DNA from 3 places in the Arthrobacter sp. BC5 genome. Region 1 is predicted to be linked to each of the others. Evidence: riboswitches for the same ligand, from Rfam matches in the RefSeq annotation. Region 1 holds a riboswitch; each other region holds the start of a gene.
The links. A riboswitch is a leader RNA that binds a small molecule or an ion and turns the genes downstream of it on or off. The one in region 1 is predicted to bind S-adenosylmethionine.
Positions count from the first base shown of each region.

Region 1 (3,171 bases):
GGGTCGTTGACGTAGGACGAGTTCTGCCCGATGCGCTCTCCGGTGATCTCCGAGGAGTGGTATCGGATGAAGAGGACGTCGGTCGTGTTCGTGTGCCATACGCCCGCCAGCGCGTCGTAGTCGCCGGCGTAGCGCCGCTCGGAGAGCTGCGCCTGTGGGAGCTGGATGATCTGGAGGTCGAAGCCCGCCTTCCGGGCTTCGCCCTGCAGCTGGACCAGCAGGGGGCTCGGGGTCGAGCTCTCCACCGCCGGCACCTCGACCACGAGCCGCTGACCGTCCTTGGTGCGGAACCCCTCGCTGTCACGCGTGGACCAGCCGGCGTCGTCCAGCAGCTTGTTCGCCCGCTCGGGATCGTGGGTGAGCGTTCCTTCGGTCGACGGGTCGTAGTACTTGCTCTCCTTCGACAGGAAGCTGTCGATCGGGGTGTAGGTGTCGAAGCCGAGGCTGTCGGTGACGGCCTCCGTGTCGACGGACGCGGCGAATGCCTGGCGGACCGCCAGATCGTCGAAGGGCGCGCGGTTGAGATTGAAGCTCAGGACATACGGGCTGCCCGTACGCGGCAGGTTCTCGTAGGTGAAGTTCGGATCGGCCTGGACGGCGGCCGCGTTCTGCGGTGCGAGGTTCTCGGTGAGGTCGTACTGGCCCGAGACGAGCGACTGGTGCCGGATCACCGGCTCGCTGACGAGGGTGACCTCCACGCCGTCGAGGTGGGCCTCGCCGTCGCCCTCGAGCCACTCAGGCGCCCAGTCGTAGCCGGCGCGCTTGGTGTAGCTGATGCTCTGGCCGGGCTTGTAGTCCGCGACCGTGAACGGCCCCGTGCCGATCGGCTCCTGGCAGAGCGTCTCGGGGGCTTCGGTGATCGCCTTGCCCGAGTTCATGCCGAGCCACGACTGCGCCAGGGTGTAGAGGAACGGAGTGTAGGGATAGGCGAGGTGGGCTTCGAAGGTGTACTCGTCGATGACGGCGCCGTCCACGTACGGGGCGATGTACGCAGCCGCGAGGGGGGACTTCGTGGCCGGATCCCGCATGTGCTCCAGGTTCTGGCCCAGCACCTCGGCGTTCCAGGGCGAGCCGTCGCTGAAGGTCACTCCCTCCTTGAGGTGGAACGTGTAGGTCTTGCCGTCCTCCGAGATGTCCCAGGAGTCGGCGAGGTAGGGAGCGATCTCCCCGTTCTCGTCGAGCGTCACGATGTTGTCGTAGATCAGCCGGCCGAGGAACTGCTGCTGCGTGGCCGAGATCCCGTGGCCGTCGAGGCAGCCGGGTTCGGCCGAGATCGACACGTTCAGGATGCCGCCGTCCACCGGCTCGTCACCGGTCACCGAGGAGGAAGCGGCCGGACCGGCGCAGCCGCTGACAAGGGACACCAGGGCGACGGCCGATAACGCGGTGAGGTCGCGGAATCGGCGGTGATTTCGGGCAGGACGAATTACGGATGCATTCATGGAGAATTCCTTGGAAGGGGTCCGGCGCCGCGCACAGCAGAATTCACCGGAAAAGGGGACAGAGAACAACAGGATGCGCTGGACGCGCAGGCTCTGCTAGGGGAGGGGGAGGGTGCTACAGCTCACGGGGAGTGCCTTTCGGAGTGCTCTTGCCCGCGCCGGACCAGCACGAAGTGCCAAGGCGGAGGCCGCTTCGTCATCCGAACCACCCAGGAACATGGGGTTGGTGCACGGCCTAGTCGGAGCTTGGCGGCCGCATCTCTTGAAGCTGAATTCACTATAGGCAGGCAATCCGGCAGTCGCGCCAATAAGAAGTAATATGACCGGGTATTGCGAATTCTCCCCATCGGGCCGCCACAGTCCGGATCGCGGATGGGGGTCCACGCATCCAGCCCAGAAAGGCATTCGATGATCTCTCCCCGTGCGGCTTCGCCCTGGACCACCGGCTCGTGGCTCAACCCGCCGGCAGACGCCGCGGTGGACGGCGGTCGCCTGCTCGTGACGGCCGTGGAGGGGAGCGACGCCTGGCGGAGGACGTCGTACGGCTTCGTCCATGCCAGCGCTCACGCCCTGCTGGCACCCTTCCCTCAGGACACCGCTCTCGAGGTCTCGTTCCTGCTCGACTACCGGGAGCAGTTCGATCAGGCCGGCGTCTATCTGCACGGCAGTGCGGAGCACTGGATCAAGGCCGGAGTGGAGGTGTCCGACGGCGTCTCCCAGGTGGGTGCCGTGGTGACGGATCCCGTGTCCGACTGGTCGGTCGCCCCGGTGCCCGAGTGGGGTGGGCATGAGGTGACGGTACGCATGAGCAGGAGCGGCGACGCCGTCACGATCCGCGCTCGCAGGTCGGGGGAGGCATTCCGCCTCGTCCGCGTCGTGCCTCTCGAACCCGACCTGGAGGTCTCGGCGGGTCCCTATTGCTGCTCACCCACACGAGCGGGCCTGACGGTGACCTTCACCGGCTGGGCACAGGGGGAAGCCGACGCCGCGCTGCACAGGTAGGGAGCCACTGCCGCCGTACCGGGGGCCAGCCCAGCCCGTGGTAGAAGGACCGGCCGAGGTCCGGGTCCAGGGTGGCGACGGTGATGAAGTGCAGTTGCTGCTCCATGGCGCGAGCATAGTCGTCGTTCGCCGGGGGCGTCCGGTGTCATCCCTGGGCCTGGAGGGGCTGTCGGGGTGGCCCGTAGGCTAGGGCGGAGGGTATGAGCGGTTCTCCGCGCGCCCGCCGCCGCACGCCGGTGCCCTGTGTGCGCCCGGGCCGAGCGCGTCGGGACGCGGGGCGGGTGAGGCGGGCAGTCGCTCGGACGAACGAGGCAGGACGAGGTGGTTTTCCATGAAGCTCTCGGCGGGCGGCCGGATAGGCCTGGCCGGAGCGGCGGTGGTCGGGGTCGCCTTCGGGATGGCCCGCTACGCCTACGGTCTGACGCTGCCCGGCATCCGGCAGGACCTGGGGCTCTCCGAACTGGTGCTCGGCCTCATCGCCAGTGCGACGTTCGCAGGCTACCTGGCCGGTCTGCTGCTCGCCGGGCCGCTGGCTGCTCGCCGCGGTTCGCGCGCTCCGACAACTGTGGGTGGAGCATGCGGTGTCCTGGGAGCGGTGCTCGTGACACTTGCGCAGTCCCCATGGCTCCTCGCGGTCGGCGTCGTCCTGGCCGGCAGCGCGGGAGGCTGGGTCTGGGCGCCCTACTCCGACATCGTGACCCGTGCTGTGCCCCCGGGACGCCGGTCA
Region 1 is NZ_CM155273.1:2,831,989-2,835,159, forward strand. Features, by position in the region: gene AC1MFI_RS13245 (ABC transporter substrate-binding protein) at 1-1,442, opposite strand, end outside; SAM riboswitch class IV at 1,583-1,710, opposite strand; gene AC1MFI_RS13250 (DUF1349 domain-containing protein) at 1,851-2,444, shown strand; gene AC1MFI_RS13255 (MFS transporter) at 2,776-3,171, shown strand, end outside.

Region 2 (3,171 bases), 720 kb from region 1:
CGCCTGCTTCCTCGGCCACGTCGCCGTCCTCCCGGGACTCCACGTCGGGTACGCCCACGTGCCGCAGGCCCTCCCGCGCTTCCTGCGGACGTTCGACGAGCAGGTGGACCCGGCCGCGCTCCGGAGCCGGGCCGCGGCCGTGAGCCTCACGCTCATCGCGGGAGCACGGAGCCGTACAGGGGGCGACGGCGGGGAGGTGGAGGCGCTGTCGCGGCTGGCGGTCGCCGAGCAGTTCCTCGCCGAGGCACGCGCCCTCGCCGGGCGCCGACGCTCCTGACGCGTACGGCACCGTGACCGGGGCGTTGATGATGCCGGGCCCTGCCTGGTTATACTTCCAACAGCTTCAAGAACTGCGGCCGCCAAGCTCCGACTGGGCCGCATACCAACCCCGCGCTCACAGGGTGGTTCGGATGACGAAGCGGTCCGCATTCGCCCCTTCCTCGGGCATCTGGTGCGGGCAAGAGCTCGCGAAAGGACGCGGCCCTGCGCCGTCCGCCCATGACTCCCTTCCCCGCCGGCGCATCCGCCGCAGAGATTCCGATGGTGGCCCTCAGCATCGAGGACTACGAGGTGCTCACCGCTCCGCGAGAGGCGTTCGTCGCCTTCCTCCTCGCGCCGACGTCCAGGGGCGGCTCCACGGTGAGGACGGGCCCCCGACCGGCGGGTGGCTGAGGAATGGCACCACCGAGCGGCCTCCTCCTGGACACCGACGTCATCGCGGAGCTGCGTAGCCCGAGCCCTCATCCAGCCGTCACCGGCTTCCTCCACCGGCGCCGTCACTTCCGGATCTTCGTCTCCGCGCTGACCATCGGCGAGCTGTCCTCGCTGGGCCGCCGGAACGAGCACTTCCCGGACCTGGAAGCCTGGCTGCACGAACTCGCGGAACGGTTCGGGTCCCACATCCTGTCCGTCGACGCCGCCGTCGCCGTGGCCTGGGCGGCCCTTGCGGACCTTTCCGACGTGGCCCTCGCCGATTCCCTGATCGCGGCGACGGCCCGCCACAGGGGACTCTCGGTCGTGTCGGGGAACGTCGAACCGTACCGGAGGCTGGCGGTCCCGGCGATCAACCCCTGGACGGCCGGAGAGCAGCCCCTGGATCCCCCCGGGCCCGTTCCATGACGTCGCGATCGCGCTATGTGACGGAAGCCGTGTCGCACAAGGTCACACGCCGACATGTTGCGTCAGGTGTGCCGCCCCGCAGGTCGCCCTGCTTAGAGTGATCCCACCAACCATCAAGAGCGGCCGAGAGATCTGGCTTGTTGACGCCGCAGCAACCCATCAGTTGTTCCCTCGGGGGCAGCGGAACCGGTGCTAATGCCAGAACCGATGGAGACTGGAGTTCGAATGGCATGTCCCGGAGACGGAGCGGTACCGCCGTCGCTCTCCTACGAGCTGTACCCGCCGGCCACCCCGGAGGCCGGCGACGCCGTACTGCGGACCATCGACGAACTCGGAGCCACCCGACCCGACTACGTCTCGGTGACCTACAGCGGCGCACCGGCACGACGACGGGCGTCCGTCGAGCTCATCGGGCACCTGGTCACCAGCACCCGGCTCCGAGCGGTGGCCCACCTCTGCTGCGTGGGGGAGACGCGGGAGGGCCTGGACCTGCTGGTGCGGCAGTTCGTCGGGCTCGGGGTCAGGGGGATCCTGGCACTGCGCGGTGACCTGCCGGCGGATCGAGAGGCGTTCCGCGGCGAGCTGCCCTTCGCCCGGGATCTGGTGGAACTGATCCGTGGGGTCGAGGCCAGGCACGGCGCCGCACTCGCCGGCGGCCGGCTCGCGGTGGGGGTCGCGGCCTACCCGACCAGGCACCCCGAGTCGCCGTCGTTCCTGCACGATGTCGAGGTGCTGATCTCGAAGCAGCGCTCCGGCGCCGACTTCGCGATCACGCAGGTGTACTTCGACCCCGCCGAGTACGTGCGCCTGGTCCGTACAGCCCGGACGGCCGGCGTGACCATCCCGATCATCCCCGGCGTGATGCCCGCCGTCAGTGTCCGGCGGCTCGAGCGGCTGGCCCTCATGACCGGCGTACGTCCCGACGCCGGGCTGCTGCACCGCCTGGAAACGGCGTCGAGTGAGGCCGAACGACGGCGGATCGGCGTGCGGGCAGCGGCCGTGCTGGCCCGTGCGGCCTTCGAGGCAGGAGCCCCTGGCCTCCACCTGTACACCTTCAACGACTTCCGCGCGTCCGTCGACGTCGTCGAAGAGCTCGATCTCCCGGCGGCTCGCCGCGCCGGCGCCGTCCCGGCCTGAACGCCCGGGGCCTCCAGATCCGAACCCGACACCAATCTCCAAGGAGCACCGTATGAGCACCGCCGACACCTTCCCCGCCGCCACGATCCTCGGCTACCCGCGCATGGGGCCGGACCGGGAGCTGAAGAAGGCCCTGGAAGCCTACTGGGCAGGCCGCCTGGACGAGGCAGGGCTGGATCGTGCGGCCGAGCAGTTGCAGGACCGCACCGTTGCACGGCTCGCCGAGCTGGGCCTGAAGGAGGCAGATTCCTCCATCCCCGCGGATTTCGCCCTCTACGACCAGGTCCTCGACGCCACGGCCGCCCTGGGCGCGCTGCCGTCCCGCTTCGCGGATCTGGCGGGTGAGGACGGTTCCGTGGACACCGCCGCCTACTTCGCGCTGGCCCGGGGAGACGGCGACCGTGCGCCGCTGGAGCTGACCAAGTGGTTCGACACGAACTACCACTACCTGGTGCCCGAGATCGGCCCGGGGACCACGTTCGCCGCGGTGGCGCACCGCCTGACGTCCATCGTCCGCCGGCAGAAGGACCGCGGCGCCGTGCTGCGCCCGGTGCTGGTGGGTCCCGTGACCTACCTGCTGCTGGCCAAGGCCGAGGAGGAAGCGCCCGCCGGGTTCGACCCGCTGTCCCGGATCGACGACGCCGTGGCGGCCTACGCGGGGATCCTCGCGGCACTGGCGGAAGCGGGCGCCGCATGGGTGCAGCTGGACGAGCCGGGCCTCGTGGGCGACCGCGGCGGCGAGCTGGCAGCACCCGGCGGGCTCGTGGACCGGGTGTACCGGCAGCTGGCAGGTGCCGCGGACCGGCCGGCTCTCCTGGTGACCTCGGGTTACGGTACCGGCGGTGATCCGGCGGAACCGGGCCAGTCGCTGGCAGTGCTCGCCGCGGCGGGCGTCGAAGCGGTGCACGCGGACCT
Region 2 is NZ_CM155273.1:2,112,043-2,115,213, forward strand. Features, by position in the region: gene AC1MFI_RS09845 (phosphotransferase family protein) at 1-277, shown strand, start outside; SAM riboswitch class IV at 342-470, shown strand; gene AC1MFI_RS09850 (hypothetical protein) at 499-672, shown strand; gene AC1MFI_RS09855 (PIN domain-containing protein) at 676-1,119, shown strand; SAM riboswitch class I at 1,227-1,333, shown strand; gene AC1MFI_RS09860 (methylenetetrahydrofolate reductase) at 1,345-2,256, shown strand; gene metE (5-methyltetrahydropteroyltriglutamate--homocysteine S-methyltransferase) at 2,309-3,171, shown strand, end outside.
Region 2: linked by a shared signal. The riboswitch ahead of AC1MFI_RS09860 (methylenetetrahydrofolate reductase) and the one ahead of AC1MFI_RS13245 (ABC transporter substrate-binding protein) in region 1 are both predicted to bind S-adenosylmethionine.

Region 3 (3,171 bases), 1.3 Mb from region 1:
CTTCACGCCTTGGCTCCTTCGCCGATCTTCGCGGCCAGTTCGTCCGGTTCCGGCTTCTCCCGCTTGCCCGTCCGCAACCTGTTGTCGATGTAGTTGACCAGGTGGGTCAGCGGGATCGTGAGGCACAGGTACAGCACGGCGGAGGCGATGAGCGGCGAGAGGTTGCCCGTGTTGCTGGCCGCATCGTTCCCGATCCGGAACAGTTCACGTTCGCTGGTGAGCAGCCCGAGGAAGTAGATGAGCGAGGATTCCTTGATCAGCGCGATGAACTGGTTCACCAGGGCGGGCAGCACGCGCCGCACGCCCTGGGGGACCACCACGAGCTGCATCGACGAGCGGTAGCTGAAGCCCAGGGCGCGCGAGGCCTCCAGCTGTCCCTTCTCCACGCTCTGGATGCCGGAGCGGAAGATCTCGCCGATGTAGGCCGCCGCCATGAGCGACAGCGCGAGGATCCCCATGGGGAACGGGCTCGTGCTGCCGGTGGCCTCGCGGTAGATCGGGCTGAGTCCGATGCCGATGAGCAGGATGATCACGACGGCGGGCACCCCACGGAAGATGTCCGTGTAGATGCGCGCCGCCCAGCGGAGCAGCCGGTTGCGGGAGATCCCCATGATCGCGAGGACCATGCCGAGGACCGTCCCGATGATTCCGGACGCGATCGCGAGGATCAGGGTGTTCCGCAGGCCGACCGCGAGGAGCTCCGGCAGGACGGCGGCCATCGCCTCCCAGTCGAAGAAGGTCTGCGCGAGCTGTTCAAGGGCATTCATGGAGGGTCGGCTACTTTACTTCCACGGCTTTGCTGCCGGGCTTCCAGTCGGTGGGCATCTCGCGGTCCGGGTACCACTCCTTGGTGAGCTCGGACCACGTGCCGTCCTCGACCACGGCGTCGAGGCCCGCGTTCAGGGCGTCGATCAGGGGCTGGTTCTCGCTGTTCACGGCGTAGGCGGTGAAGTTCTCCGTGTTGATGATGGTCTCGGCGATCGCGGTGTCGTCGCCCTCCTTAACCTGGCCGGTGGCCTGCTGGGACGGCGCCACCCACGCGTCCACCTGGCCGTTCTTCACGTTGGCGTACACCGTGTTGTAGTCGGCGAAGCGCACGGGCTCGAGGCCCAGGGTGTTGGTGACGTAGTCGTCCTGCACGGTGCCCTGCACCACGCCGATGCGGGTGCTCTCGGACAGCGAGTCGAAGCCCGTGACCGTGGAGCCGTTCTTGGCGACGACGGCCATGTAGCCGAAGTCGTAGCCGTTGGTGAAGCCGACGTTCCCGCGGCGGGCCTCGGTGGTGGAGATCGAGGAGGACCCGACGTCGAACTGCTTGTTCTGCACCTGCGCCAGCAGCGCCGAGAAGTCGGTGGAGGCGAACTCGACCTCGAGGCCGAGCTCGTCGCCGATGGCGCGCAGCAACTCGTTGTCGTAGCCCGTGAAGACGCCGTTCTCGATGAAGATGTTCGGAGGGGCGTCCGAGAGGGTGCCGACACGCAGCGTGCCCTCCGTGATGAGACCGAGCTTCGAGGTGTCGATCTCGTCGATCGGCGTGCTGTCCTCGGTGGTGTACTGGTCCAGCGACTGCTGGTCGCTGCCGGCCAGGGCGTCGGTGGTCTCGGTGGGCTCGCTGCTGGAGCTGCCGCAGGAGACGGTCAGGGCGAGGAGGGGTACGGCGAATGCCGCGAGGACCTTACGGGAGATGGTCATGATGTCCTTCGATACCGGCCCGGATTCCGGGCGCACAGGTGAGGGGTTTTCGGAGGTGCCGGTCGACGGCACGGAAGGAGGCTGCTGGCTGCTGGGTGACACGCTCGCTGTTCTGGGCTGCGCGTTGTGATGTGGCTACCCAGCAATCCCGGGACACCGCACGACGCCGTACTTGCCAACCGGGGGACTGGTCCCGGCGGCCGAATCTTCACCTGGAGCACCCCACTACGGGAGAGGGTTGCTGTCCAGCCGGCCAGGGCCGAGGGCTGGAACTCTTGATTTCAGGAAAAACGCTAGGGCAGGGTGAAGCACCCGGTCAAAACGGCAACGGGTGAAAATCGGCGTTTGACGCCGTAGAGGGCCTTTATGCGGCCATTTTGTGGCGGAGATTACACGAATCGGTCCACGAGCTCGGTGAGTTCGGCGGTGAGCGCGGCCGACGTGCGCAGGTCCTGGCCGTCGAGCGAGAGGACGGGTGCGAGGAGCCGGATGCTCGAGATCAGCCAGACGGCGTCGGCGTCGAGCAGGTGGTGCGGTTCGAGCGGACCGTAGCCGAGCTCCCACCCCTGCTCCTTCGCCGCTGCGAAGAGAGCGCTCTGGGACGTGCCCGCCAGGATGCCGCTCTCCAGTTGCGGTGTGAGGAGCGTCTTCTGCCCGTCGCGATCGTAGGCGAGGAGCACGGTGGACGTCGGTCCTTCCAGGACCTTGCCGTCGGAGGATGTGAAGATGACGTCGTCCGCGCCGTGCGCCTTCGCATGGCGGATGGCCGCCATGTTGACGGCGTAGGAGAGGGTCTTGGCGCCCATCAGCAGCCAGGGCGCGCGTTGTCCAACGGTGCTGTCGTACCCACGCTCGAGGAACAGGACCTTCAGGCCGGCGTCGCGCTGTGCGAGGGTCGACGCCGGAACGGGCGCCACCTGGACCCAGGCCGTCGCATGTCCCGCGCCCTCCACTCCACGCGTGGCGATCAGCTTCACGACGGCGTTGCCGTGGTCCGGCTCGGCCGCCGCGAACTCCCGCAGCCCGGTGCGGATGGCGCGGCTCCAGGCCTCCGCCCCGGGCACCACCAGATCGAGGGCAGCGGCCGACGACGCGAGCCGTGCGAGGTGCGCCTGCTCCTTCCGGGGAGCTCCGCCGACGGCCAGCAGCGATTCGAAGATGCCGTCCCCGCGCGTGGCACCGAGGTCGGTGGCCATCAGTTGCGGCTGCGAGGCGTCGACGACCTTGCCGTCGTCGTGGGCCGGGTCGAGGAACACGAGAACAGTCATGGCACCAGCGTATCCGTTGCCATTCTTCTCGGGCCGGGCGGTCGGAGGCTGCAGGTCCGGCCCGACGGGTGGAGGACCTGCGGCGCGTGATCATCGGCGTGCTGCCGGGGTATCGCGCCCCCGACAGCACGCCGGGCCTATGGGATCCCGGCGGCGGTTGCCCCGCCGGCCCCGTGCTGATGAAGGGCCGGCCGCTCCGCCTGAGCCGTCA
Region 3 is NZ_CM155273.1:1,561,089-1,564,259, forward strand. Features, by position in the region: gene AC1MFI_RS07225 (amino acid ABC transporter ATP-binding protein) at 1-6, opposite strand, end outside; gene AC1MFI_RS07230 (amino acid ABC transporter permease) at 3-767, opposite strand; gene AC1MFI_RS07235 (ABC transporter substrate-binding protein) at 778-1,692, opposite strand; gene AC1MFI_RS07240 (hypothetical protein) at 1,691-1,822, shown strand; SAM riboswitch class IV at 1,856-1,973, opposite strand; gene AC1MFI_RS07245 (aminodeoxychorismate lyase) at 2,082-2,960, opposite strand; gene yjfF (galactofuranose ABC transporter, permease protein YjfF) at 3,169-3,171, opposite strand, start outside.
Region 3: linked by a shared signal. The riboswitch ahead of AC1MFI_RS07235 (ABC transporter substrate-binding protein) and the one ahead of AC1MFI_RS13245 (ABC transporter substrate-binding protein) in region 1 are both predicted to bind S-adenosylmethionine.